2 regions of the Rhizobium azibense genome follow, and region 2 is predicted to be linked to the other one. Evidence: predicted binding sites of a transcription regulator. Region 2 holds the regulator's gene; the other holds the start of a gene.
What was found. Region 2 encodes LexA, which represses DNA repair genes until DNA is damaged. Its sites were predicted from a motif close to TGTTCNNNNTGTGTTCNG; they were not measured.
Positions count from the first base shown of each region.

Region 1: EV130_RS11350 (DNA recombination protein RmuC) is a predicted target of LexA. The motif match lies at 5,770-5,787, and genes of this name have one in related genera.

Region 1 is NZ_SMBJ01000004.1:186,544-198,577, reverse strand. It holds gene hpf (ribosome hibernation-promoting factor, HPF/YfiA family) at 1-399, shown strand, start outside; gene ptsN (PTS IIA-like nitrogen regulatory protein PtsN) at 470-934, shown strand; partial or broken gene EV130_RS11360 (methyl-accepting chemotaxis protein) at 1,012-3,335, opposite strand; gene EV130_RS11355 (ribokinase) at 3,564-4,463, opposite strand; gene EV130_RS11350 (DNA recombination protein RmuC) at 4,514-5,737, opposite strand; gene EV130_RS11345 (globin-coupled sensor protein) at 5,943-7,439, shown strand; gene def (peptide deformylase) at 7,534-8,052, shown strand; gene EV130_RS32545 (hypothetical protein) at 8,082-8,228, shown strand; gene fmt (methionyl-tRNA formyltransferase) at 8,539-9,474, shown strand; gene truA (tRNA pseudouridine(38-40) synthase TruA) at 9,474-10,277, shown strand; gene EV130_RS11325 (hypothetical protein) at 10,296-10,892, opposite strand; gene dapE (succinyl-diaminopimelate desuccinylase) at 10,879-12,034, opposite strand, start outside.
Region 2 is NZ_SMBJ01000012.1:98,402-110,435, reverse strand. It holds gene lpxD (UDP-3-O-(3-hydroxymyristoyl)glucosamine N-acyltransferase) at 1-749, shown strand, start outside; gene fabZ (3-hydroxyacyl-ACP dehydratase FabZ) at 746-1,213, shown strand; gene lpxA (acyl-ACP--UDP-N-acetylglucosamine O-acyltransferase) at 1,210-2,028, shown strand; gene EV130_RS26770 (LpxI family protein) at 2,031-2,912, shown strand; gene lpxB (lipid-A-disaccharide synthase) at 2,909-4,072, shown strand; gene gltA (citrate synthase) at 4,100-5,389, opposite strand; gene lexA (transcriptional repressor LexA) at 6,634-7,350, opposite strand; gene EV130_RS26750 (VOC family protein) at 7,557-8,435, shown strand; gene kdsA (3-deoxy-8-phosphooctulonate synthase) at 8,432-9,277, shown strand; gene EV130_RS26740 (methyl-accepting chemotaxis protein) at 9,300-11,144, opposite strand; gene eno (phosphopyruvate hydratase) at 11,560-12,034, shown strand, end outside.

The DNA of each region.
Region 1 (12,034 bases), on a different contig from region 2:
AGCGGGGTGGTGCTGCATGCGGCAGGCGAAGCCATGGACCCGCAGCTCGCATTCGATGCCGCTTCGGAGCGCATCGAAAAGCGTCTGCGCCGCTACAAGCGCAAGCTCAAGGATCATCATGCCGGAAACCATCTGAACGGTGCGGAAGTCGCCTATACCGTCATGGATGCTGTCCCGGATCATGAAGAAGAGGTCCCAGACGATTTCGCCCCGGTAATCGTTGCCGAGAGCACGAAGCAGTTGAAGACCATGTCCGTTGCGACCGCCGTGATGGCGCTCGATATGACGGATGAGCCACTGCTTTTGTTCCGCAGCCCCGGCACGGAGCATTTGAACATCGTTTACCGCAGGCATGACGGTAATATTGGCTGGATCGACGCCGCCAGTATCAAGAGCTGACATCCGGGCGATGAGCGGTAGCCACGCCGCTCTCCCAATCATCCGGTTTCGGCGACAGAAGGAAAAAGAAATGGCATTGGCAGATCTGCTGCACCAAGATGCGATCATTCCCGCCCTAAAGGTAAATTCGAAGAAACAGTTGCTCCAGGAGTTGGCGGCCAAGGCCTCCAAGATCACTGGCCTTTCCGAGCGGGAAATTTTCGATGTCGTTCTGCAGCGCGAGCGTCTCGGCTCGACGGGTGTCGGCAATGGCATCGCCATTCCGCACGGCAAGCTCGCAAGTGTCCGATCGATTGTCGGCGTCTTCGCGCGGCTGGAAAGTCCGGTCGACTTCGAAGCGCTGGACGACCAGCCGGTCGACCTGGTGTTTCTGCTTCTCGCTCCGGAAGGGGCGGGCGCCGACCATCTTAAGGCCTTGTCGCGCATTGCTCGCGTGCTTCGCGATCACGATCTCGTCACGAAGCTGCGTGCCACGGATTCGGCATCGGCGATCTACGCTTTCCTCAACGAAGAACAAGCATCGAACGCTGCCTGAGCGGCAGACGATCGCCTGAAATGAAAAGAGGCGCCCCCCTGTCGGGACGCCTCTTTCCATGCGTGAAGACGTCTGCCTCAGAATTCTTCCCAGTTGTCCTGAACAACGGCAGCCGAACCGTGCTGCTGTGGCACAGGGCGGCGCTGAGCAGGAGCCGGGGCACGGGAGCTTCGCGTCATCTGCTGCGCCGTTGAGTGCAGCGCCTTGGCGTTGCCCTGGGCGGACACCCGGAAGCGAAGAACGAGCGCTTTCAGCGTCTGGGCCTCGTCATTCAGCGCGACACTGGCTGCTGTCGCCTCTTCCACCATTGCGGCATTCTGTTGGGTCACCTGATCCATCTGGTTCATGGCCTGGTTGATTTCCTTGAGGCCTATCGCCTGTTCGCTTGCGGAGGCGGAGATCTGGCGGATGAGACCGTTGATGCCCATCACCTGCTCGGCGATCTTATGCAGCATACCGCCGGCGCGGCCGACGAGATCGACGCCTTCCTTGACCTGGATGGCGGAGGTGTTGATGAGGGTCTTGATCTCCTTGGCTGCAGTTGCAGAGCGTTGAGCCAGTTCACGGACTTCCTGAGCAACCACAGCAAAGCCCTTGCCCGCTTCACCAGCGCGCGCCGCCTCGACGCCGGCATTGAGTGCCAGCAGGTTCGTCTGGAAAGCGATTTCATCGATCACGCCGATGATGCGCGAGACCTCCGTGGAAGATTGTTCGATGCCGTGCATGGAGGCGATTGCCTTCTGCACGACCTCGCCGGATTTCTCCGCATCTTCACAGGCGAGATTGACGTTTTCTGCAGCTGTGCGGCATTCTTGGCACTTGAATTGACCTGAGCGGTCAGCTCGTTGAGCGCGGCGGCGGTTTCTTCCAGGCTTGCCGCCTGCTGCTCCGTGCGCCTGGCAAGGTCGGAGGCGCTGTTGCTGATTTCGCTGGTGCCGGAACCGATATTCACGACGCTGAGGTTTGTCGTGTTGATTGTCTCTTCAAGGCTGGCAAGCGCAGCGTTGAAATCCTGCTTCAGCTTGGAATATTCGCCGGGGAACTCCTCCGTGAGGCGGTGACTAAGGTTGCCCTGCGATAATTCTGAGAGCCCGGCGCCGACGATGGAAACGATCTGGCGTTGTAGCGCGATCGATTCCAGCCGCTCGCTTTCGGAGCGGCTGCGCTCGGCATCAGCGGCAATGCGCTGGCTGTCCGCCTCTGCCTCGAGCCTTTGCGTATCGGCAAGCGTAAAGCGGAATCCTTCGAGAGCCTTGGCGACGGAACCAATCTCGTCTGCGCGCTCCTGGCCGGTAACCGGCTCCTCGTACTTGCCGTCGCCGAGTGCCTTGACATTTGCAACGAGCAGGCCAAGAGGCTTTTGCACCAGGGAGCGGACGGCAAAATAGAGAGCCAGCATGACGCCACCAAGGACAACGATGCCACCGGCGATCATCATGAAGGTCTGATCTCGCACCGGTGCATTGATGGCGCTGTGGGGAACATCGACGAGTACGACCCAGGCGGCATGAAGATCCGGCACGGCAAACGGATAGACGACGCGATCGAAAGGTTCATAGCCATCAAAGGCAAGGTTGCGGATTACACTCGGAGTCATCGAGGCTAGCGCTGACTTGACTTCGGCGGCGCCTTGGCCGTTGCCGTAGGGTTTCGACATCAGTTCTTTCGTCGGCGCCACGATCCAGTTGCCGTTTTGCGCAACGAGAGTGACACGGCCCGAACCGAAGGGTTGCAATGCCTGCAGTTTGTCGGTGAGGGACTTGAGTGAGATGTCGACGCCTTCGACACCAATCGTCTTGCCGCCGGACACGACCGGATAGGCAATGGAAGTCAAGAGCGTCGGAACGTCGGTGCCTTCGGCAAGATAGGGTGGCGTGATGGCCCCCTTTCCGGTTTCGGCGGCAAGTTTCCACCATTCGGCGGCATAGTCGTTGTCGAAGGTCGAAAACTGGATGGCGCCATCCCTCGTCTTCGACCAGTAGGGGGTAAAGGCGCCGTTCTTGTTCGTGCCCTCGTCGAGCTTGTCGGCGATCTCGGTTGTTTTGCCGTCAAAGGCGCCGAGCTGTTCGCAAAACCAGCTTCCGAAGGCAAAGGCATTCTGCTCGAGGTTGGCCTTCAGGATGTTTATGATGCCCTTGCGGTCGAAGCTCTTGCCTTCGTGACCGCGGCCGAGGACGCCCGCCATTGAGCGCGCGGCGCTTGCCAGCTCGCCGACATTGGCGGCGATCTCGTTGGCGATTGATTTAGCTTCGAGGTTGGCCTGGTCCATCGTCAACGCATGAACGCGATCACGGGTCTGGCCAATCAGGAACAGGTTGGACACCAGGAGGACAAGCGCGATAGCTGCGCCGGTAATGAGGATGAGCTTTGCTGCAAGCGATTTCATGCGGAAGATGGCCATGGGTTCCTCGGCAGGGCACGCACCGGAGTCGCATTCTCCGACACGGGAGGAAATGCCGCACCCTCATGGAGCAGCCGTGACGTTGCCTAGGCCCGTGAACCAAAGCCTGGCGATCAAAAGAACGATCGCCGCAAATCTCTTAAATTTGAATGAAACGAGGCCGTTTCATTCCGCTAATATATTGAGTTGATTCATATTTCTTCGAGTGCCCGGTGAAAATAGACAAGACTATATCTTGATTGCGACGTCGGCGGACAAGGGAATGGATGGCTGTGCTCCGGCCTTGAGGCAGGCAAGCGAACTGGCCACGGCGGCCCGGCGCAGAGACGCCTCGAAATCGAGGCCTCCATCGAGGCTTGCGGCAAAGTAGCCGCAGAATGTATCACCTGCCCCGACGGTATCCACCGGCTCGATCTTCAGGCCTTTCGCCTCGGTAATGACGCCATCGCGGATTGCGATCACGCCGTCGGCGCCGAGCGTCACGATCAACGTCTGTCCGGTCTCTTGATGCAGGCGTCTCAACGCCGTTTCGCGATCAGCCGGGTCCATGTCGTTCTGGCCAGCAAGCCGCTCGAATTCCGTCTCGTTGGCAATGACGATATCGGCGAGACGTCCGAGCCGCGGGGCGTCTGCAATCAGCGGAGCGAGGTTAAGAATGGTCGTGACGCCCTTGAGCCTGGATGAGGCCAGCGCACGCTCGACTGCCGGGGCGGGCACCTCGAGCTGCAGCATCAGAAAATCGCCCTTGCTCATGGCGCCGATCGCCGCATCGGCATCCTCGGGCGCGATGGTCCCGTTGGCGCCCGGCACGACGGCGATCATGTTCTCGCCGTCCCCACCGACGAGGATCAGCGCCGTACCGGTGGGTCCATCGACATGCTTTACGCCAGCAAGGCAAATGCCCGCCTGATCGAGAAGCGACAGCGCCGGTGCAGCAAATTCATCCTTACCGACTGCGCCCGCCATATGGACGATGCGGCCGGCGCGTCGCGCGGCTAATGCCTGGTTGGCTCCCTTGCCGCCCGCCGCCGTTGCAAAATCGTTGCCGGCCACTGTTTCCCCAGGCTTTGGCAGGCGATCGGTGGTGGCGATAAGGTCCATGTTGATGGAGCCGAAGACTGTGATCATAAAGGCTGTCCCGTCATGCTTCTCATGCGACCGGACACTGCCCGATGGGCTCACTCCTCGTCAACCACCCTGAGTTTGAGAAGACCGGTGCGGCTTTCGACCGACTTCGCCGCAGGTCCGCTTTCACGTTCCTCCTTGAGCGCTTCTGCACCCTCGAACTCCAAAGCTTCGATTTTTGCGCCGCGTTTGGAGAGTTTGTCCGTGGACGTGATGATCTGATCAACATCGCGCTGTGCCTGGAAGAAGTGAGTCTGCAGTTTGCGCACGCGCTCATCGAGCCGCCCGAGATCATCCATTAGGATGGCTACCTCGCCCTGGATGAGGTGCGCCTGCGCCTGCATGCGCTGATCCTTCAAGACGGCCTGGATGACCTGGATCGACAGCATCAGCAGCGAAGGCGAAACAATGACGATGCGGGAACGATGCGCTTTCTGGACGATCGGTTCGAAATTCTCGTGAATTTCAGCGAAGATCGATTCCGAAGGAACGAAGAGAAATGCCGTATCCTGCGTCTCGCCCTGGATAAGATACTTCTCCGATATATCGCGGACATGGATTTCCATGTCGCGGCGAAATTGCTGCGAGGCAAGCTTGGTCGCCTCCGGCGTGCCGGCGTCGCGAATGGCATTCCAGGCTTCGAGAGGAAACTTGGCATCGATGATCAGCGGCGGTGCACCGTTCGGCATGCGCACGGTACAGTCCGGCCGCGAGCCGTTTGAGAGCGTTTGCTGGAAGGCATAGGCGCCCATCGGCAGACCGTCGGCGACGATCGTCTCCATACGCGACTGGCCGAAGGCGCCGCGCGTCTGCTTGTTGGACAGGATAGCCTGAAGCCCGACGACATCCTTCGCCAGCGTCTGGATATTGTTCTGAGCTGCATCGATGACGGCGAGCCGCTCCTGCAGGCGCTGCAGGTTCTCATGCGTCGATTTCGTCTGTTCGCTAATCGTCGTGCTGACGCGCTGTGACATGCCGTCGAGGCGCTGACCGATTGCCTGGTTGAGTTCGGCCTGACGCGTTCCGAAGACCTCGGCCATGGTCGAAATGCGTCCCTGCATTTCGGCCTGGATCTTCAAAAGCTCGACCATCCGGGCATCGGCCTCCGCGATCCGGATCGCTGCCTCCTCATCCTGTTCGCGCCGCAGGTTGCTGCTCTTGACCAGCACAAACACGAGCAGCACGACAACGACAGCGACAGCGCCACCGGCAAGCGCAAGGAGGGCCGGGCTGAGCCCGGCGATCGAAATCGTCAGTGAGTCGGTAACATTGTTCATTCGCGCACAATAACAAACTCGCCGGCGATGGCTAGATCAAAACGTGAACAAATCCACAGCGCAATTTCGGAGACAAATTGCCGCAGCACCGCGGGACCAAGCTGCCGAAGATCGCCGCCTCTTCTTAACGGATAGTCAACTATATTTTCGAATTGTCGTTTCGAAGAGACCTTTATCGCATCATGCGCCGGGACAGAAATACATTATGACAAGCCAGCAATCCGAAAACGCACTCAAGCAGCGCCTTGACTTCATCGAACTCGACAGTGAGGCGAGAAAGACGATTAGGGACTTGCGCCCGGTCATCGGCGAACTGATCGGTGGCGCGCTGGACAAGTTTTACGGCAAGATCGCCAAGACACCCGCGCTGGCCGGCTTCTTTTCCGACAAAACGCATGCCGGACAGGCCAAGAAACGCCAGGAAGACCACTGGGCGCAGCTTTCCGGCGCCAATTTCGACGAGAGCTACGTGAACGGCGTCACCGCCGTCGGCAGGGCGCATGCCCGGATTGGCCTTGAACCGCGCTGGTATATCGGCGGTTATGCGATCGTCATGGCAGAACTCGTCAAGGGCATCATGGAGAAGCAGTGGCCGTCACGCTTCGGCCGGCAAAAGGGCAGTGTGCTTGCCGAAAAGCTTGCCTCGGTCATCAAGGCGAGCATGCTCGACATGGACTATTCAATTTCTGTCTATCTCGATGCGCTGGAAGAGAAGCGGCGCAAGCACGAAGAGGAGCGAGCCAAGGCGGAGGCCGATCAGGCGATTGCGCTCGAGCATCTGCGCCGCGGATTGGAAGCGCTTTCAAAAGGCGATCTCGAAGCAACGCTGCCGGCGGACCTGCCGGGCAATTTCCGGCACATGGCGCAGGACTATAACCGCGCCGTCGCCGCACTTCGCGCTTCATTCGCCTCGGTGCGCAGCAGTTCCGGCGAAATTTCCAGCGGCACCGAGGTGATTTCCAAGGCGACCGACGATCTGGCGATGCGCACGGCGCAACAGGCGGCCGGCATCGAGGAGAGCTCTGCGGCGCTCCAGCAGCTTTCCGTCAGCCTTGGCCAGACCGCAGCAAATGCCGAGAAGGCATCCGGTGCGGTGCGTGAGACGCAGGAGAAGGCGAAGAGTTCAGGCGAGCTCGTGACAAGCGCGGTGTCGGCCATGGCGGGTATCGAGAAGTCGTCCTCCGAGATAGCCAAGATCATCGGCGTCATTGACGAAATCGCCTTCCAGACGAACCTTCTGGCACTGAACGCCGGCGTCGAGGCCGCGCGTGCCGGCGAGGCGGGCAAAGGCTTTGCGGTCGTCGCACAGGAAGTGCGCCAGCTCGCGCAGCGCACCGCCGATGCAGCCAAGGAGATCAAGAATCTGATCTCGGAAAGTTCCGTACAGGTCAATGAGGGCGTCGGCATCGTCAGCAGTACCGGCGAGGCACTTGGCGATATGATCAGCCGTATCGACATCATCAATCGCTTCGTTGCCGACATCGCAGCAGCAGCACGCGATCAGGCGACAGGGGTGAACGAAGTCAGCATTGCGATCCGCAACATGGACACGATCACGCAGCAGAACTCGAGCATGGTAGAACATACCTCGGCAGAGAGCCGTCACTTGCGCGCGGAGGTGGATAATCTCGTGGCGCTGCTGCAGCACTTCAATGTGCGCTCGCAGGAGCGTCTGGCGCCGACATCGCACCGAGCAGCCTGACCGAATGCCGCAAATTCCGCAGGTCTGCGAAAAAAGCACGTTCCGGAGTTTCAGGATAATTCCCTAGCTGGAAAAGATAGGTTATGGGAACGCGATGACCATCAAGCCACTTATCATTCTTCCAGATCCCGTCCTCCGGCAGGTTTCCAAGCCGATCGAGCGGGTCGATGCCGATCTCAAGCGTCTTGCCGACGATATGCTGGAGACGATGTATGACGCACCGGGCATTGGCCTGGCGGCAATCCAGGTCGGCGTGCCGCGCCGTATACTGGTGATCGACGTCTCGCGGGAAGGCGAGGAAAAGCAGCCGCAGATCTTTATCAATCCGAAGATCGTCAAATCTTCAACCGAGAGATCGGTCTACGAAGAGGGTTGCCTTTCCATTCCGGACTATTATGCCGAGGTCGAGCGTCCCGCCGCCGTCAGCGTCGAATATCTCGACCGTGACGGCAAGGAGCAGACGGTCGACGCCGACGGCCTCCTTGCCACTTGCCTTCAGCACGAGATCGACCATCTGAACGGCGTACTCTTCATCGACCATATTTCGCGGCTGAAGCGGGAAATGGTGATCAAGAAGTTCACGAAGGCGGCGAAGTCGACGAAGGCCCTGTAAGTTGCGTTGAACTAAGGACGCAGCCCATTATGATTTCGCTGAAATCGAAATGGAGGTGCCGTGCGGGCGATCTGCTGATCCGTGATATTTCCGGCGCGATGAACGGAACATTGCTGAGCGGGCGCGTCAAGACGCCGATGACAAGCCAGGGGCAAATCTGGCCTTTGTTTTTGTGAAATTGTCGTGATGGAGCAGTCTCAGGCCGGCGAGCGTCTGCGGAAACGAAATAAAAGCGGTCATCGACAAATTCGCCAGATGCTGAAACAGGATACTCGTCCTTGATCGCCATGCCGTGATCGCAACAGCCGCGGAAAAAGCCTGAAAGCATGGGCGGCCGATATCGACGATCCAGGACGCTGTGGTCGCCGCCATCTGCGCCTCGCTTGAGGCTCGAGGTGTTTACTTGCGACATAAAAGATGTCGAAGGGCTTGATCTCGGGCTCGTAAACCCGTTTGAAGATGGCTGATAAAACCTGGCGGGATTGAATGTCGCTTCGCATCATTTTCATGGGAACGCCAAAGTTCTCGGTTCCGACCCTGCGCAGCCTGGTGGACACGGGGCATCAGATTGTCGCGGTCTATACCCAGCCGCCGCGACCGGGTGGACGGCGCGGTCTCGACCTGCAGAAGTCGCCGGTGCATCAGGCTGCCGAACTGCTCGGTCTGCCCGTCTTCACGCCGCTCAATTTCAAGGAGGCGGAAGAACGCGAGCGCTTCCGGTCGCTCAATGCGGATGTGGCGGTTGTCGTCGCCTATGGACTGCTGCTGCCGGAGGCGATTTTGAACGGAACACGCAACGGTTGCTATAATGGCCACGCCTCGCTGCTGCCGCGCTGGCGCGGCGCAGCCCCCATCCAGCGAGCGATCATGGCAGGCGACGAAAAGACCGGCATGATGGTGATGAAGATGGACAAGGGACTGGATACCGGCCCTGTCGCGTTGACCCGCGAGGTCGAGATCGGCGCGAACATGACGGCCGGCGAGTTGCACGACAGACTGATGCATGTCGGCGCCGAGGCGATCTGCGAAGCCATGGCAAAGCTCGAAATGGGTGACCTGCCGCTGACGCCGCAGCCGCAAGAGGGCGTGCTCTATGCCGAAAAGATCGACAAGGGCGAAACGCGGATCGATTTCGGCAGGGACGCAAGGGTGGTTCACGATCATATTCGCGGACTTTCGCCGTTTCCCGGCGCCTGGATCGAAGTCGTGATTGGCGGCAAGCCGGAGCGGGTGAAGGTGCTGGGTTCGCAGCTTGCCCAAGGGCGCGGTCCGGCCGGCGAAGTGCTGACCGATGACCTGGTCATCGCCTGTCGATCCGGAGCGGTTCGTTTGACCAGATTGCAGAAGGCCGGTGGCAAGCCGCTTGCGGCGGCGGATTTCCTGCGCGGCGCACCGCTTGCGCGCGGCACGAGACTCGTCTGATGCCGCGCTACCGGATGACCGTCGAATATGACGGCGGACCCTATGTCGGCTGGCAGCGTCAGGAAAACGGTCCCTCTGTGCAAGGGGCAATCGAAGCGGCGATCCTGTCGTTAAGCGGCGAGACCGTGTCGATCCGCGGCGCCGGGCGTACCGATTCCGGCGTGCATGCGATGGGTCAAGTGATCCATGCCGATCTTTCAAAGGAATGGTCGGCGTTCAAGTTGCAGAACGCGCTGAATGCGCATCTGAAGCTGGCGGGCGAGCGCGTGTCCATTTTGGAGGTGCAGGCGGTTGGAGAGTTCTTCGATGCCCGCTTTTCCGCGGAGCGGCGCCACTATCTCTACCGCATCATCAGCCGCCGGGCGCCGCTGGCGCTCGAGGCTGGGAAGGCCTGGTGGGTGCCGAAGGAGCTCGATCATGAGGCGATGCATCAGGCTGCCCAGGTCCTCGTCGGCAGGCATGACTTTTCCACCTTTCGTTCCGCGCATTGCCAGGCAAACAGCCCGGTGCGCACACTCGACCGGCTCGATGTGACGCGGATCGGCGTGCTCATCGAAATCCGAGCAACGGCACAGAGTTTCCTGCACAATCAGATCCGCTCCTTTGCCGGAACGCTGAAGCTTGCAGGAGAAGGAAAATGGACGTCGCAGGATGTTCGTGCCGCGCTAGAGGCGCGTGACCGAAAGGCCTGCGGTCCTGTTGCTCCGCCCGAAGGACTATATTTCTTGCAGGTCGATTATCCGGCGGTGATCACCGATCGGCGCAAGCGCGCGCAGGTGAATGGAGATGACGATCTGCTGTGACCCCGCAAGGCCGTTCATCTAGACCGGATAAATGCCGAGAAAGCGCTGGAGGTATTCGGCGAGGATCATGGTCGGCACCAAAAGTGCCAGCGTCAGCGCCCCGACCATCAGCCCGTGGCCGTGAAAGATCATCCGCAAAATCCTTGCGAGCATGAAGACCTGCGCCATCATGAAGACCAGAAGCAGGATCGACACGACGCTGATGGCGCCGGGAATGAAGAAGACCAGCGCCAGCAACAGGCCGTTGATGTAGGAAAGCGGCACACCGAGCCAGTTGATGCTGACGACCACCGCGGCAAAGCGATCGCCCATGCGGAAGGCAAACAGCAACAGTCCGGCAAACACCAGCGGCACGAACCAATTGGCGATTTCGACCAGGCCCAAACGGAAATAGAAGGGAAGGCCGACCTCGACATGCGGCGGCATGGACTGCAGAAAGGCCTGACGCCACCAGAGCCATGAAATGCCCATCGGCGGCAGGCACCAGGCCATTGCCCAGAAGGAGCGGTTGACGCCGCGGTCCGACATGTCGAGAAAGCGGAAGCCCCGCGTATCCATGCGGATCAGCAGCCACAAACCCGACAGATAGTATTGAACCTCCCTAAGCCCCGGCATTCGCGAACCATCGCTCGATGAAGGTCTCGTAGATCCGCGTCAGCGTTTCGAGATCTGAAACAGCTACGCGTTCGTCGACCATGTGCATGGTCTGGCCGACGAGCCCGAATTCGACGACCGCGCAATAGTCCTTGATGAAACGCGCGTCGGACGTGCCACCAGTGGTCGAGAGCTTCGGCGTTTTTCCGGCAACGCTCTCGATGGCTGAGGAAAGCGATGCAATCAGTGCGTTGTTGCGGGTGAGGAAGACATGGCTCGGACGATCCGCCCAGGCAATGTCATATCTTACTGCCTCGCGGCCGGTGCGCAGGGCGCCATTCCTGGCGGCCGCTTCAAGGCGGCGGAGGATTTCCGCCTGCAGCGTGTCGACCGTCCAGGTGTCGTTGAAGCGGATATTGAAGCTTGCCGTTGCCTTCGCCGGAATGACGTTGGTGGCCGGATTGCCGACATCGATGGTCGTCACCTCGAGGTTCGACGGCTGGAAGTCTTCGGTTCCATTGTCGAACGGGGGATCCATCAGCGCACTGGTAAGCTGCAGCATGCCGCGCACCGGATTGTCGGCGAGATGTGGATAGGCGGCGTGGCCCTGAACGCCGTGGACAGTGAGCCTGCCGGAGAGCGAACCGCGGCGGCCGACCTTGATCATGTCGCCAAGCGTGTCGGGATTGGTCGGCTCGCCGACGAGGCATGCATCCCAGCGCTCGCCGCGTTCTGCCGCCCATTGCAGAAGCTTGATCGTGCCGTTGATTGCGGGGCCTTCCTCGTCGCCGGTGATCAGCAAGGAAACCGAGCCCTTCGGATTCGCGTGTCTTTCGAGGTACCGGGAAACGGCTGCCACGAAGCAGGCGATTCCGCCCTTCATGTCGACCGCACCACGACCGAAGAGTTCGCCGCCTGAAATTTCGGCGGCGAAGGGCGGGTGCGTCCAGGCGGCTTCGTCGCCAACCGGCACGACGTCCGTGTGTCCCGCAAACATCAGATGGGGGCCATCACTGCCCAGGCGGGCGTAGAGGTTTTCGATGTCGGGCGTTCCGGCTTCCGTTGCCTTCACCCTGTCCACCTTAAAACCCAGCGGCGAAAGCATGGCCTCGAGCGCCGCAAGTGCACCGCCTTCGGCAGGAGTCACGGAGGGGCAGCGGATG
Region 2 (12,034 bases):
CGGCTGCACTAAGGCCGCTGGCAACAATGTCTTCGCCGGCAGAGATCGCGGCGACAGCGGTTGTCGATCCGACAGCGCGGCTGGAACCGGGCGTGATCGTCGAACCTTTGGCTATCATCGGCGCGAATGCGGAAATCGGTCAGGGAACACGGATCGGCGCCGGCGCGCTTATCGGTCCGGGTGTCAAGATTGGTCGCGATTGCACGATTGCCGGCGGTGCCAGCGTGATATGCGCGCTCTTGGGCAATGGCGTGATCGTCCACAACGGTGTGCGTATTGGCCAGGATGGCTTTGGCTATGCGCCAGGCTCCAGAGGCATGGTCAAGATCGTTCAGATCGGCCGGGTCATCATCCAGGACAACGTCGAGATCGGCGCGAACACGACAATCGATCGCGGCACGATGGACGACACGGTCGTCGGCGAGGGTACAAAGATCGACAACCAGGTACAGATAGGCCACAACGTCAGGATTGGGCGTCATTGCGCGATCGTTTCTCAGGTCGGCATCGCCGGCAGTGCGGTTATTGGAAACGGTGTGCAGATCGGCGGCCAGACAGGTATTAATGGCCATATTACGATCGGCGATGGCGTACAGATCGCGGCAAAGAGCGGCGTCATTCAGAGCATTCCTGCCGGCGAGCGTTATGGCGGCATTCCGGCACGTCCGGTAAAGGATTTTCTTCGAGAGTCGGCCGAGATCATGGCGCGCGCGAACGCTCGGGCTCATAAAACGGGAGATCAAGAATGACTGAAGGGGTCAAGGAGACGCTTGCTTCGGCAGATATCATGGAGATCATGAAACTTCTGCCGCATCGTTATCCGTTCTTGCTGGTCGATCGAATTATTGAGATCGATGGCGATGATTCCGCGATCGGCATCAAGAACGTCACTGCCAACGAGCCTCATTTCACCGGTCACTTTCCCGAGTCGCCGATCATGCCGGGTGTGCTGCTGATCGAAGGTATGGCGCAGACGGCGGGTGCGATCTGCGCGCGCAAGGATGGAACGAGCGGTAACCTCGTCTACTTCATGACCATCGACAACGCACGTTTTCGCAAGCCTGTCATCCCCGGCGATAGGGTCGAATTTCATGTGAAGAAGCAGAAGCAGCGCGGCAATATCTGGAAGTTCCATTGCGACGCCAAGGTCGACGGCGCATTGGCTGCGGAAGCCGATATCGGCGCGATGATTCTTCGTAAGGACGAGGCATGAGCACGATAGCAGGGAGCGCCCGCATCCATGCCATGGCCGTTGTCGAGGACGGCGCGGTCATCGGCGAAGGCGTGACCGTCGGTCCGTTTTGCCATGTCGGCCCGAAGGTTGTTCTCCATGACAATGCCGAACTGCTGGCGCATGTCGTGGTCACCGGCAGAACCGAGATCGGCAAAGGCACCCGGATTTTCCCCATGGCGGTCATCGGCGGCGACCCCCAGAGCGTGCACCATGGCGGCGAGGAGACGACGCTGACGGTGGGCGAGAACTGCACGATCCGCGAAGGCGTGACGATGAATACCGGCACCGCCGATTTCGGCGGCAAGACAATCGTCGGCGACAACAACCTGTTTCTCGCCAATTCCCATGTCGCCCATGACTGCCGTGTCGGCAATCACGTCATCATGTCCAACAATGTCATGCTCGCGGGGCATGTGACGATCGAGGATCGCGTCATTCTCGGCGGCGGATCGGCCGTGCATCAGTTTACGCGGGTCGGCCGCCAAGCCTTCGTCGGCGGCCTTTCTGCTGTGAGCTACGATGTCATTCCGTACGGGATGCTCAATGGAAATCCTGGATTGCTGGGTGGTCTCAACGTTGTCGGCATGACGCGCGCCGGGATTGATCGCGCTGTCATTCATACGGTGCGGCGCGCTTACAAGGCGATTTTTGAAGGATCAGGCTCGATCCGTGACAACGCGGCAGCAATCCGCAACGAATATGCCGATTGCGAGCCGGTGATGCAAATCCTTGATTTCATTGCCGCAGAAAGCGACCGCGCGTTGTCGTCGCCGACGCGAGGGCAGAAAGGCTGACCTTGTCTCCCGCCGGTGATACCGACAAAGGCCGTCTGGCGATCATTGCGGGAAACGGTCTTCTGCCGTCTTATGTCGCCGAGGCGGCACGGGCAGCTGGCGAGGATCCATTCGTCATTTCACTGAAGGGCGAGCTCGACCGGTCATGGGAGGGCTACGACCATGCAGTCATAGGTGTCGGTGATTTGTCGGCGCTGGCAGAAATTTTCAAGCGCAACAACATCACTCGCGTCGTCATGTCCGGCGGCGTTCGCCGCCGCCCCGAATGGCGCGAAGTGCGACCGACCTGGCGGACGGTCGCAAAGATGCCGGGTGTGGTGCGTACGCTGCTTTCGGGCGGTGACAATACGGTGTTGCAGATGGTCATCAAGCTCATTGAGGATGACGGACGGCGCGTCGTCGGCGCGCAGGATATTGCCCCCGACCTGCTGGCGGCTGTCGGGCCGATCGGCGCTATGTCGCCGGGTAATGAGGACAAGATCGATATACTGAAGGGGGCAGCCGCCGCCGAAGCGCTGGGTGCTCTCGATATCGGGCAAGGGGCAGTCTCCGTCGGCGGGCGCATCGTGGCGCTCGAAGGCGCGGAAGGGACCGACGGCATGCTTGAGCGCGTCGCATCGCTGCGTGCCGCCGGGCGTATATCGCCGCGCCGCCGTGGCGTGCTGGTCAAGCTCTGCAAGCCGCAGCAGGATGTCCGCGCCGATCTTCCATCGATCGGCCTATCCACGGTGATGAATGCCAAGGCGGCGGGCTTGGCAGGAATCGCAATCGAGGCGGGACGTGCTCTCGTGCTGGACCGCCAGGCTGTTATGAAGGCAGCCGACGAAGCCGGGCTCTTTGTCTGCGGGCTCGATCGCGGCCTGCCGTCTTGGGGGCTGCGATGAAGATCGCGATCGTGGCAGGCGAGGTTTCCGGAGATCTTCTCGGAGCCGATCTCGTGGATGCACTGAAACGGAGGCATGCCGGCATTGAACTTGTCGGCGTCGGCGGCGACGCGCTCGAGGCACAGGGGCTGAAATCGCTCTTCGATTTTTCCGAGCTTTCGATCATGGGCATCACGCAGGTGCTCAAAAAATTGCCGAAGCTCGTCGCCCGCATCAGGCAGACGACGGCTGCAATCATTGCGGCAAAGCCCGATATTCTGGTCGTCATCGACAGCCCGGATTTCACTCATCGCGTTGCCAAACGCGTCCGCCAAGCCCTGCCAGGACTGCCGGTCGTCAATTACGTCTGTCCCAGCGTTTGGGCGTGGAAGGAATACCGCGCCCAGCAGATGCTCGGCTATGTCGATCATGTCCTGGCCGTTCTGCCGTTCGAGCCCGCGGTGATGGAGCAACTCGGCGGACCGCAGACGACTTATGTCGGCCACCGGCTGACGGCGGATGCGGATTTGATTGCCGCCAGGCATGGCAGGTCAGAAAAGCTCAAGACCGACGCGGAGGGCAGGAAAACGATCATGCTGCTCCCAGGCTCGCGCCCGTCGGAGATCACAAAACTGCTTCCCTATTTTCGCGATGCCGTCAACGAGCTCGTCGCCCGCGGCGGCACAATGCGGTTTCTCATGCCGACCGTGAGCCGCAGGGAATCAATGGTTCGCGACCTGGTGAAGGACTGGGAAACGAAACCCGAGATCCTGACGGGCAATGAACAGAAATGGCGGGCTTTCGCGCAGGCCGATGCGGCAATGGCTGCTTCGGGGACCGTCATTCTCGAGCTTGCGCTTACAGGCGTGCCGACGGTCTCAGTCTATAAGACAGACTGGATTATCACGATGATGACGCGGCGCATCAAGACGTGGACCGGCGCAATCCCGAACCTGATCGCCGACTATGCCGTCGTCCCAGAATATATCAACGAGGTCGTTCGTGGTGCAAGCCTAGCGCGCTGGATGGAGCGCCTTTCCAGCGACACGCTCCAGCGGCGCGCAATGCTCGAAGGTTTCGAACTTGTCTGGAACCGCATGCAGACGGAAAGGCCGCCTGGCGAGAAAGCGGCGGATATCATTCTCGACATTCTGGACAAGAAAAAACCCGGCCGTCTCTGACCGGGTTTCTTTCCGGGCGAGAGCGGCTTAGCGCTTTGAAACCGGAACGTAGTCGCGCAGCGGTTCGCCGATATAGAGCTGGCGCGGACGGCCGATGCGCTGCTGCGGATCCTCGATCATTTCGTTCCACTGGGCGATCCAGCCGACCGTGCGGGCCAGCGCAAAGAGGACCGTGAACATCGTCGTGGGGAAGCCCAGCGCCTTCAGCGTGATGCCGGAATAGAAGTCGATGTTGGGGTAGAGCTTCTTTTCGATGAAGTATTCGTCGGTCAGAGCAATGCGTTCCAGCTCCATCGCAACTTCGAGAAGCGGATCGTCCTTGTGGCCGAGTTCGGCGAGAACCTCATGCGTCGTCTTCTGCATGATCTTGGCGCGCGGATCGTAGTTCTTGTATACGCGGTGACCGAAGCCCATCAGGCGGAACGGGTCATTCTTGTCCTTGGCGCGGGCAATATATTCCGGAATGCGCTCGACCGAGCCGATTTCCGAAAGCATGTTGAGCGCCGCCTCGTTGGCACCGCCATGAGCCGGGCCCCAGAGGCAGGCAATGCCGGCCGCGATGCAGGCGAACGGGTTAGCGCCCGAAGAGCCGGCGAGACGAACTGTGGAGGTCGAGGCGTTCTGCTCGTGATCGGCGTGCAGGATGAAGATACGGTCCATGGCCCGCGAGAGGACCGGGTTCACGACATATTCCTCGCACGGAACGGCGAAGCACATCCGCAGGAAGTTCGAGGCGTAGTCGAGATCGTTCTTCGGATAAACGAAAGGCTGGCCGATATAGTATTTGTAGGCCATGGCCGCGATAGTCGGCATCTTGGCGATCATGCGCAAGCTTGCAACCATGCGCTGGTGCGGATCGGTGATGTCTGTCGAGTCGTGGTAGAATGCAGACAGAGCGCCGACACAGCCGCACATGACGGCCATCGGATGGGCGTCGCGACGGAAGCCGGTGAAGAAGCGAGACATCTGCTCGTGCACCATGGTGTGATGCGTGACGCGGTAGTCGAAATCCTTCTTCTGAGCAGCCGTCGGCAATTCGCCGTAAAGCAACAGATAGCAGACTTCCAGGAAGTCGCCATGTTCGGCAAGCTGCTCGATCGGGTAGCCGCGATGCAGCAGGATGCCTTCATCGCCGTCGATATAGGTGATCTTCGATTCACAGGAAGCGGTCGAGGTGAAACCAGGATCGTACGTGAAGGAACCGGTGTTTTTATAGAGTGCACCAATATCGATGACATCAGGACCGATCGTTCCGCTTTTCACGGAAAGATTGGCGGTTCTGTCGCCGATTTTGATTGTTGCGCTTTGATCCGTCATGCTGATCCTCCAAACTGGCGGCGGCGCCATAAAAGCGCCATAGGGTTAAGCGTCCTCTCCGATAGCTATATGATCACGGCGCCAATGCCAAGTTACCGTGGCGCCATTTTGTGCATTGCAGTATCAACTTTTAGACACTCCTGCGATGTCGGAGGCGCATAGCGGAAGCCAATGATTTAATTCGGCTTTTTGTAATCCGATTTTTCGGTCTTTTTTCAATCGATTATTGCTGTTGAGACGCCCGCAGGGCTGCATTTAGGTTGTATTCCAGGGTGGCGAGCCCTTGGTGCATGCCTTGAGTTGAAAACGAGCGAGCTGCAAAATCGGCTTTCGCAAAATATAGCCGGCATGTAGTGCCATCCTGCTCTTTGCGCTTTTGGTATACGGGAGAAGCCTTCGGCAAACACAGGGCTCTCGCCTGCCAATAGCGCCACCGATCAGCCATTGTGGCGGCATTGCGAGGTCCCTCGGGGGGGCGGTAATTGGCGACCAAGGAGGCGCTTACGGCTTCAAGAAGTAGCCGATACATGCAGCCGGCAGGTGTGACCCACGCAGCCTGTCCGCTGCGGCATCGTCGCTCCAATAAGATACGGTCCTTGCTATCGCGATCACAGGTGCGAAACCCTCCCAAGGCAGGGCATGGGCAGGCTGGCAATCACGCATGCAGGTATGATCATGCAGGCATGATAATGATGAAGGAGATTGTCACAATGGCGGTAAGCGCGCCTGCGGCCGCTGTCTTTTTAGTCGGATAAGCTCAGGGCACGCGCGGAAAAGGCTGAGGCCGAGCCACAATCCGACAAACAACCACGTTGAGCTCGGAAATAGCGATCATATGGAGCAAGACCAGGTTGGTGGAGCGCTTCTTAAGATCGCCGGCGCTGGTCCGGTCACCAGCGCTGCAGCGAAGGCTTGCATATCCCTGCAGCCAGCACGCAGTGCTCACGGCCGCGGTCGCTCAGGTCAAAACACTGAGCATGGCCATGGGCACTGACCGAAGATGCAGCGAAACCTCCGAGCCGCCGCGAACCGATCGCCGCTTCCAGGCCAGAAAAACCGCGCATGGATCCCGCGTGCGCGGAACAGCGCCTGCTGATCCGGCGCAATCCTTCTTGCGGGTGAAAAACCTTACGGAAAACCCGTGCCGTCGAACCGCCCTTTGGACAACGCCTTGGCGAAGCGCGATCGCCCTGGACCCGCCACCACGAGACGCGGCGACGCCTTTCGCGACTACGCGCTGCCGGTCAATGGTAGCGGCGGATTAGGCCGACGAGCTTACCCTGAACCTTGACGCGATCGGGTCCGAAGATGCGCGTCTCGTAGGCCGGATTCGCCGCCTCAAGCGCGATGGATGCACCCTTGCGGCGGAACCGCTTCAACGTCGCTTCCTCGTCATCGACAAGTGCCACGACAATGTCGCCGGGACTGGCGGTGCTGGTATTGCGGATGATGACCGTGTCGCCATCGAAGATACCAGCATCGATCATCGAATCGCCCTTGACCTCAAGTGCGTAGTGTTCGCCGGTACTGAGCATATCGGCCGGAACGTTGATGTCGTGGGTGTTGTTCTGGATCGCCGAGATCGGCACGCCTGCGGCAATGCGGCCCATGACGGGAACCGAAATGGAGCTGTTATGGTCTTCGTTCGCCGGTTTCGGCGCAACGGCCGCAGGTTGCGGCTTGCCGAGGCTGCCCTGGATGACGCTCGGCGAAAAGCCGCGGCGGGGCTGGATGCTCGGACTATAGGCTTCCGGTAGTTTGATCACTTCCAGGGCGCGGGCGCGGTTCGGTAGGCGACGAATGAAACCGCGCTCTTCGAGAGCGGTAATCAGTCGGTGGATGCCGGACTTTGACGCCAGATCCAGCGCATCCTTCATCTCGTCGAAGGATGGCGGAACGCCGGATTCCTTCATACGCTCATGAATGAAGAGGAGAAGCTCCTGTTGTTTGCGTGTCAGCATCGAAGTTTAACCTCAGATTCGTGAAACAAAGCCAGAACAGACACTATATGTTCCATATGTGTTCCGCAAGTGCCTAAATTTTCGTAAAACTTCGTCTCAACTGCGTTCTTTTTCCGAAACTTTTGTTTGCCGGGCAAGCGCTTTCAGCTTGCATTGACCACAGAGCGGCACACATCTTCATCACAGGGAAACGGAGACCTTATGCCATGCTGCATCCGTTGGATCATGTTGTTCTACCGGTCACCAACATCGATCTCGCGCGCGAGCGGCTGGGACGATTGGGGTTCACGGTTGCCGCCGAGGGCCGTCATCCTTTCGGCACGGTGAATGCTTGCGTTTACTTCGCCGACAAGACCTATCTCGAGCCTCTTGGCGTCGCGAATGCGAAAGAATGTGAAGAATCAGTGCGGCACGGAAACGTCTTTGTGGCGCGCGACCAGGCATTTCGTTTCCGGTGCGGCAATGACGGTTTCTCTGCGGCAGCATTCAGCACCGAGGACGCGGACGCCGATCATGCCCATTTCGTGCGTGCGAGAAAGAGCGGCGGCGCGATGCTGGAGTTTTCGCGCCAGATCAAGATGCCGGACGGCTCGCAATCGACAGGCACTTTCAAGCTTGCCTTTGCCGCCGATCTTCGGGCGCCGGATTTCTTCCTCTTTGACTGCCAGCGCATCAATGCCTTTCCGGCCGATCGCAGTGCGCTGGAAAAGCATGCGAATGGTGCAACCGGCATCTCGGAGATCGTGCTAAGCGCCCCCGAGCCTGAAGCCTACGGCTCGTTCCTTCAGTTGGCCCTGTCTACGACGGAAATCGGGCGGACCCCGTTCGGGGTTGCGATCGCAGCAGCGAATGCCAGGATCAGTGTGCTGTCGCCGGAAGGGATGGAGGCTTATTTCGATTCGGCGCCGTTAACCGTGGATAAGGGGCTGAGAGGCAGCGCTATCGTTTTCCGCACCACCGATCTTGCCGTGACAGAAGCGCTTTTGGCTGATAACGGGATGCCCTATACACGCAAGAACAACAGAGTTCTGGTGAAGCCTGCGCCCGGCCAAGGTGCGATCTTCGCCTTCGAGGAGACCCGATGAGCAATACGAATTCAGAAGTCGCAGTCGGCGAAGGTGCCGGCCGCGTGGTATTTTCCAACAGTGGCAAGCTGTCGCTGATCGCAGGGGCATGCGAAATGGAGAGCCGCGACCATGCCTTCATGGTCGCAGGCACGCTCAAGGAGCTTTGCGGCAAGCTCGGCGTCGGGCTCGTCTACAAGACCTCCTTCGACAAGGCGAACCGCTCATCGCTGTCGAGCAAACGCGGCATCGGGCTGGAGAAGGGCTTGGAAGTCTTCGCCGACCTCAAGAAGGAACTCGGCATTCCGGTTCTGACAGATATCCATTCGCAAGAGCAATGCGCGCTGGTCGCCGAGGTCGTGGACATTCTGCAGATCCCGGCCTTCCTCTCGCGTCAGACGGACTTGCTTGTGGCGGCTGCGAAGACCGGCCGTGTCATCAACGTCAAGAAGGGCCAGTTTCTCGCTCCCTGGGACATGAACAATGTTCTTGCCAAGCTGAATCAGAGCGGCAACCCGAACGTTCTGCTTTGTGAGCGTGGCGCATCCTTCGGTTACAACACGTTGGTCTCCGACATGCGCGCGCTGCCGATCATGGCGGCAATGGGAGCTCCGGTCATTTTCGATGCGACACATTCCGTACAGCAGCCCGGCGGCCAGGGCACGACATCGGGTGGGCAGCGGCAGTTCGTCGAGACGCTGGCGCGGGCAGCCGTTGCAGTCGGCGTTGCAGGTGTCTTCATCGAGACCCACGAGGACCCGGACAATGCCCCCTGCGACGGCCCCAACATGGTGTATTTGAACGACATGCCTCGGCTTCTGGAAAAGCTGCTGGCTCTCGACGCCGTCGCCAAGGCGACGTGATACTGGCCGAAGCTGCCCGCAGTCAACGGGCGAGCGCCATCCTTTCGCTTGGGTACGGCCGCGTTGGAGCGGACGCCGTTGCGTCCTCGAGAAGGAAACGGGCCAGCAGGTGATTGAGGTGTATCGCCTCGTCACCGAGCTCGCGGCAGGCGGCACTTGTCTGTTCAACCATCGCCGCGTTCTGCTGCGTGACGCTGTCCATAGTATTGACGGCGGCGTTGATTTCCAGGAGAGCGGTCGTTTGTTCGCCAGAGGAACGCACGATCGACTCGATTAGCGCGGTGACCTTCAGAACCTGCCGATCGATATTGCTGAGCGCTTCACCGGTGCGGCTGACCAAGGCGACGCCGGCCGAAACCTGGCTGGAGGACGTCTCGATCAACTGCTTGATTTCCTTTGCGAGATTGGCGGAGCGGCCAGCAAGGTCACGCACTTCCTGCGCAACGACCGCAAAACCTTTTCCGGCCTCGCCCGCGCGGGCGGCTTCCACGCCGGCATTGAGCGCGAGCAGGTTGGTCTGGAAGGCGATTTCGTCGATAACGTTGATGATCTCGCCGATCTGCGCGGACGATGTCTCGATCTTCTCCATCGCAGCGACCGCCTCGTGCACGACGGTTGCCGAGTAGCTGGCGCTTTCCTTCGTCGCCGTCATCATCACGTTCGCTTCATTGGCGCGTTCCGACGAGTTCTTGACGGTGACCGTGATCTGGTCGAGCGCCGAGGCCGCCTGCTCCAGCGAGGCGGCTTGATGCTCGGTTCGCCGGGCCAGATCGTCTGTGCTCGACGCGATTTCGCCGGAGGCGGTCCTCACTACATTCGTCACGCTCGAGATTTCCTTCATCGCTTCGGAAAGCGTGCGAACGCTCGAATTGAACTGCTCGCGCAGCTTTTCGTAGGTTGCGTCGAAAGGCTCGCTAAGCTGGACCGTGAGATCGCCGCGCGAGAGGCGTTCCAGACCGCGGCTCAGGCCGGCGATGACGCCCTCGCGGACGGCTTCCTCGTCTGCCTTGGCAGCGGCAAGCGCCGCATCGCGCTGCAGTTGGGCCTGACGCTCGGCATCCTGGCGAGCACGGATATTGTTCCGCTCTTCGGCGGATTGGCGGAAGACGGTGACGGCGCGTGCCATCTCCCCGATCTCGTCGGCCCGGCGGCTGAAGGGCACATCCTTCGAGTAGTCGCCGCCCGCAAGGATCGCCATATAGTCGCTCATTGCCGAGAGCGGCACGATGGCGCGGCGGCGAAAGACGTAAAGGCCGCCAAGAAGCAGGCAAAGCGAGACTGCGGCAGCTGCGAGCGTGAGTGCCGAAAGGATGCGTGTCTGTTCGGCGGCGTCCCCTTCAGCGGATGCCAGGAAAGTGTTCGCCATATCGACTAGTTCGTTGACGGCGTTTTCATGGATATGAAAATTCGTCGCAAGCCTTTCGAAGGACGCCGGAATGACTGCGGAGTCATTCTTGACGATGGCGGGCGCAAGTTCGTCCTCAATCACCTTCCAGAACACGTCGCCTTTGACAAGGACATCGCTAAGGAGCTTCTGCTTAAGTTCCGAGCTGAGGGCGGTCGCCAGCCAATATTTGCGGCGGTCCTCGTAGGCGGGCTTTAAGACATTTCCGATTCGCTCGACGTTCTTCCTGGCAACGTCGGGGCGCTGCACCGCTTCGAGCGCGAGCATGTAAGATTCAACGAGGTAGAGGGGCGGCGGCAGAATATCGGCGACGAGATCTTTGCCATAGATGATTTGCTTGTACATCTCGCCGTTTACCCGCAGCTTGTTGAAGGCGTAGTTCTGTATGCCGATGGAAGCGATCAATCCCGCGGCGACGACCATCGCGAATATAGCAAGGCTGCGTGCAATATTGAGTTTCATCCTGCGCCCCCTGAATTGAAACAGAAAACAGATGCTGTTCGTTTGAATTGTTCTGGAATTTGCCAGTGACCTGAAACCCTGAAGGTTTCGTATAATCAGGCGGATTTGGACCGCACGAGGAAGCGCATCATGCAATACTACTTGCCAAAGACCTGGGCAGTATTTCCTCACTGGGTATAATTGTAATATTGATTGGTTACCGACCGATAAATTTACAGCCGCATCGAAAGTGTGAGGGGCCCAAAAGCCGCGGCCGACAGGGATCGATCAGGTGGCGAACGGCTTCTTCAAAAGCCTGACATATTCGGGCGATAGGCCATGCCATGCCGTGTGTCGTCGGTGTGGCATTGTAATTTGCGTGCCTTCGATTAAACAGGCTTCGAACGAATTATCACCCACCGAGCAGGAAGAGATCATGACTGCAATTACCGACATTATCGCCCGCGAGATTCTCGACAGCCGTGGCAATCCGACCGTTGAAGTCGATGTCTATCTCGAAGACGGCAGTATGGGCCGTGCGGCGGTGCCGTCCGGCGCCTCGACCGGTGCGCATGAGGCCGTCGAAGTTCGCGACGGCGGCAAGCGCTATCTCGGCAAGGGTGTTGAAAAGGCCGTCGAGGCTGCCAACACGGAAATCTTCGACTCGATCGGCGGCATCGATGCCGAGAACCAGATCCAGATCGACAACATCATGATCGAACTGGACGGCACGCCGAACAAGTCTCGCCTCGGCGCCAATGCCATCCTCGGCGTATCGCTTGCCGTCGCCAAGGCCGCCGCCCAGGCCGCCGGCCTGCCGCTCTATCGATATGTTGGCGGTGCCAGCGCGCATCTGCTGCCGGTTCCGATGATGAACATCATCAACGGCGGCGCGCATGCCGACAATCCAA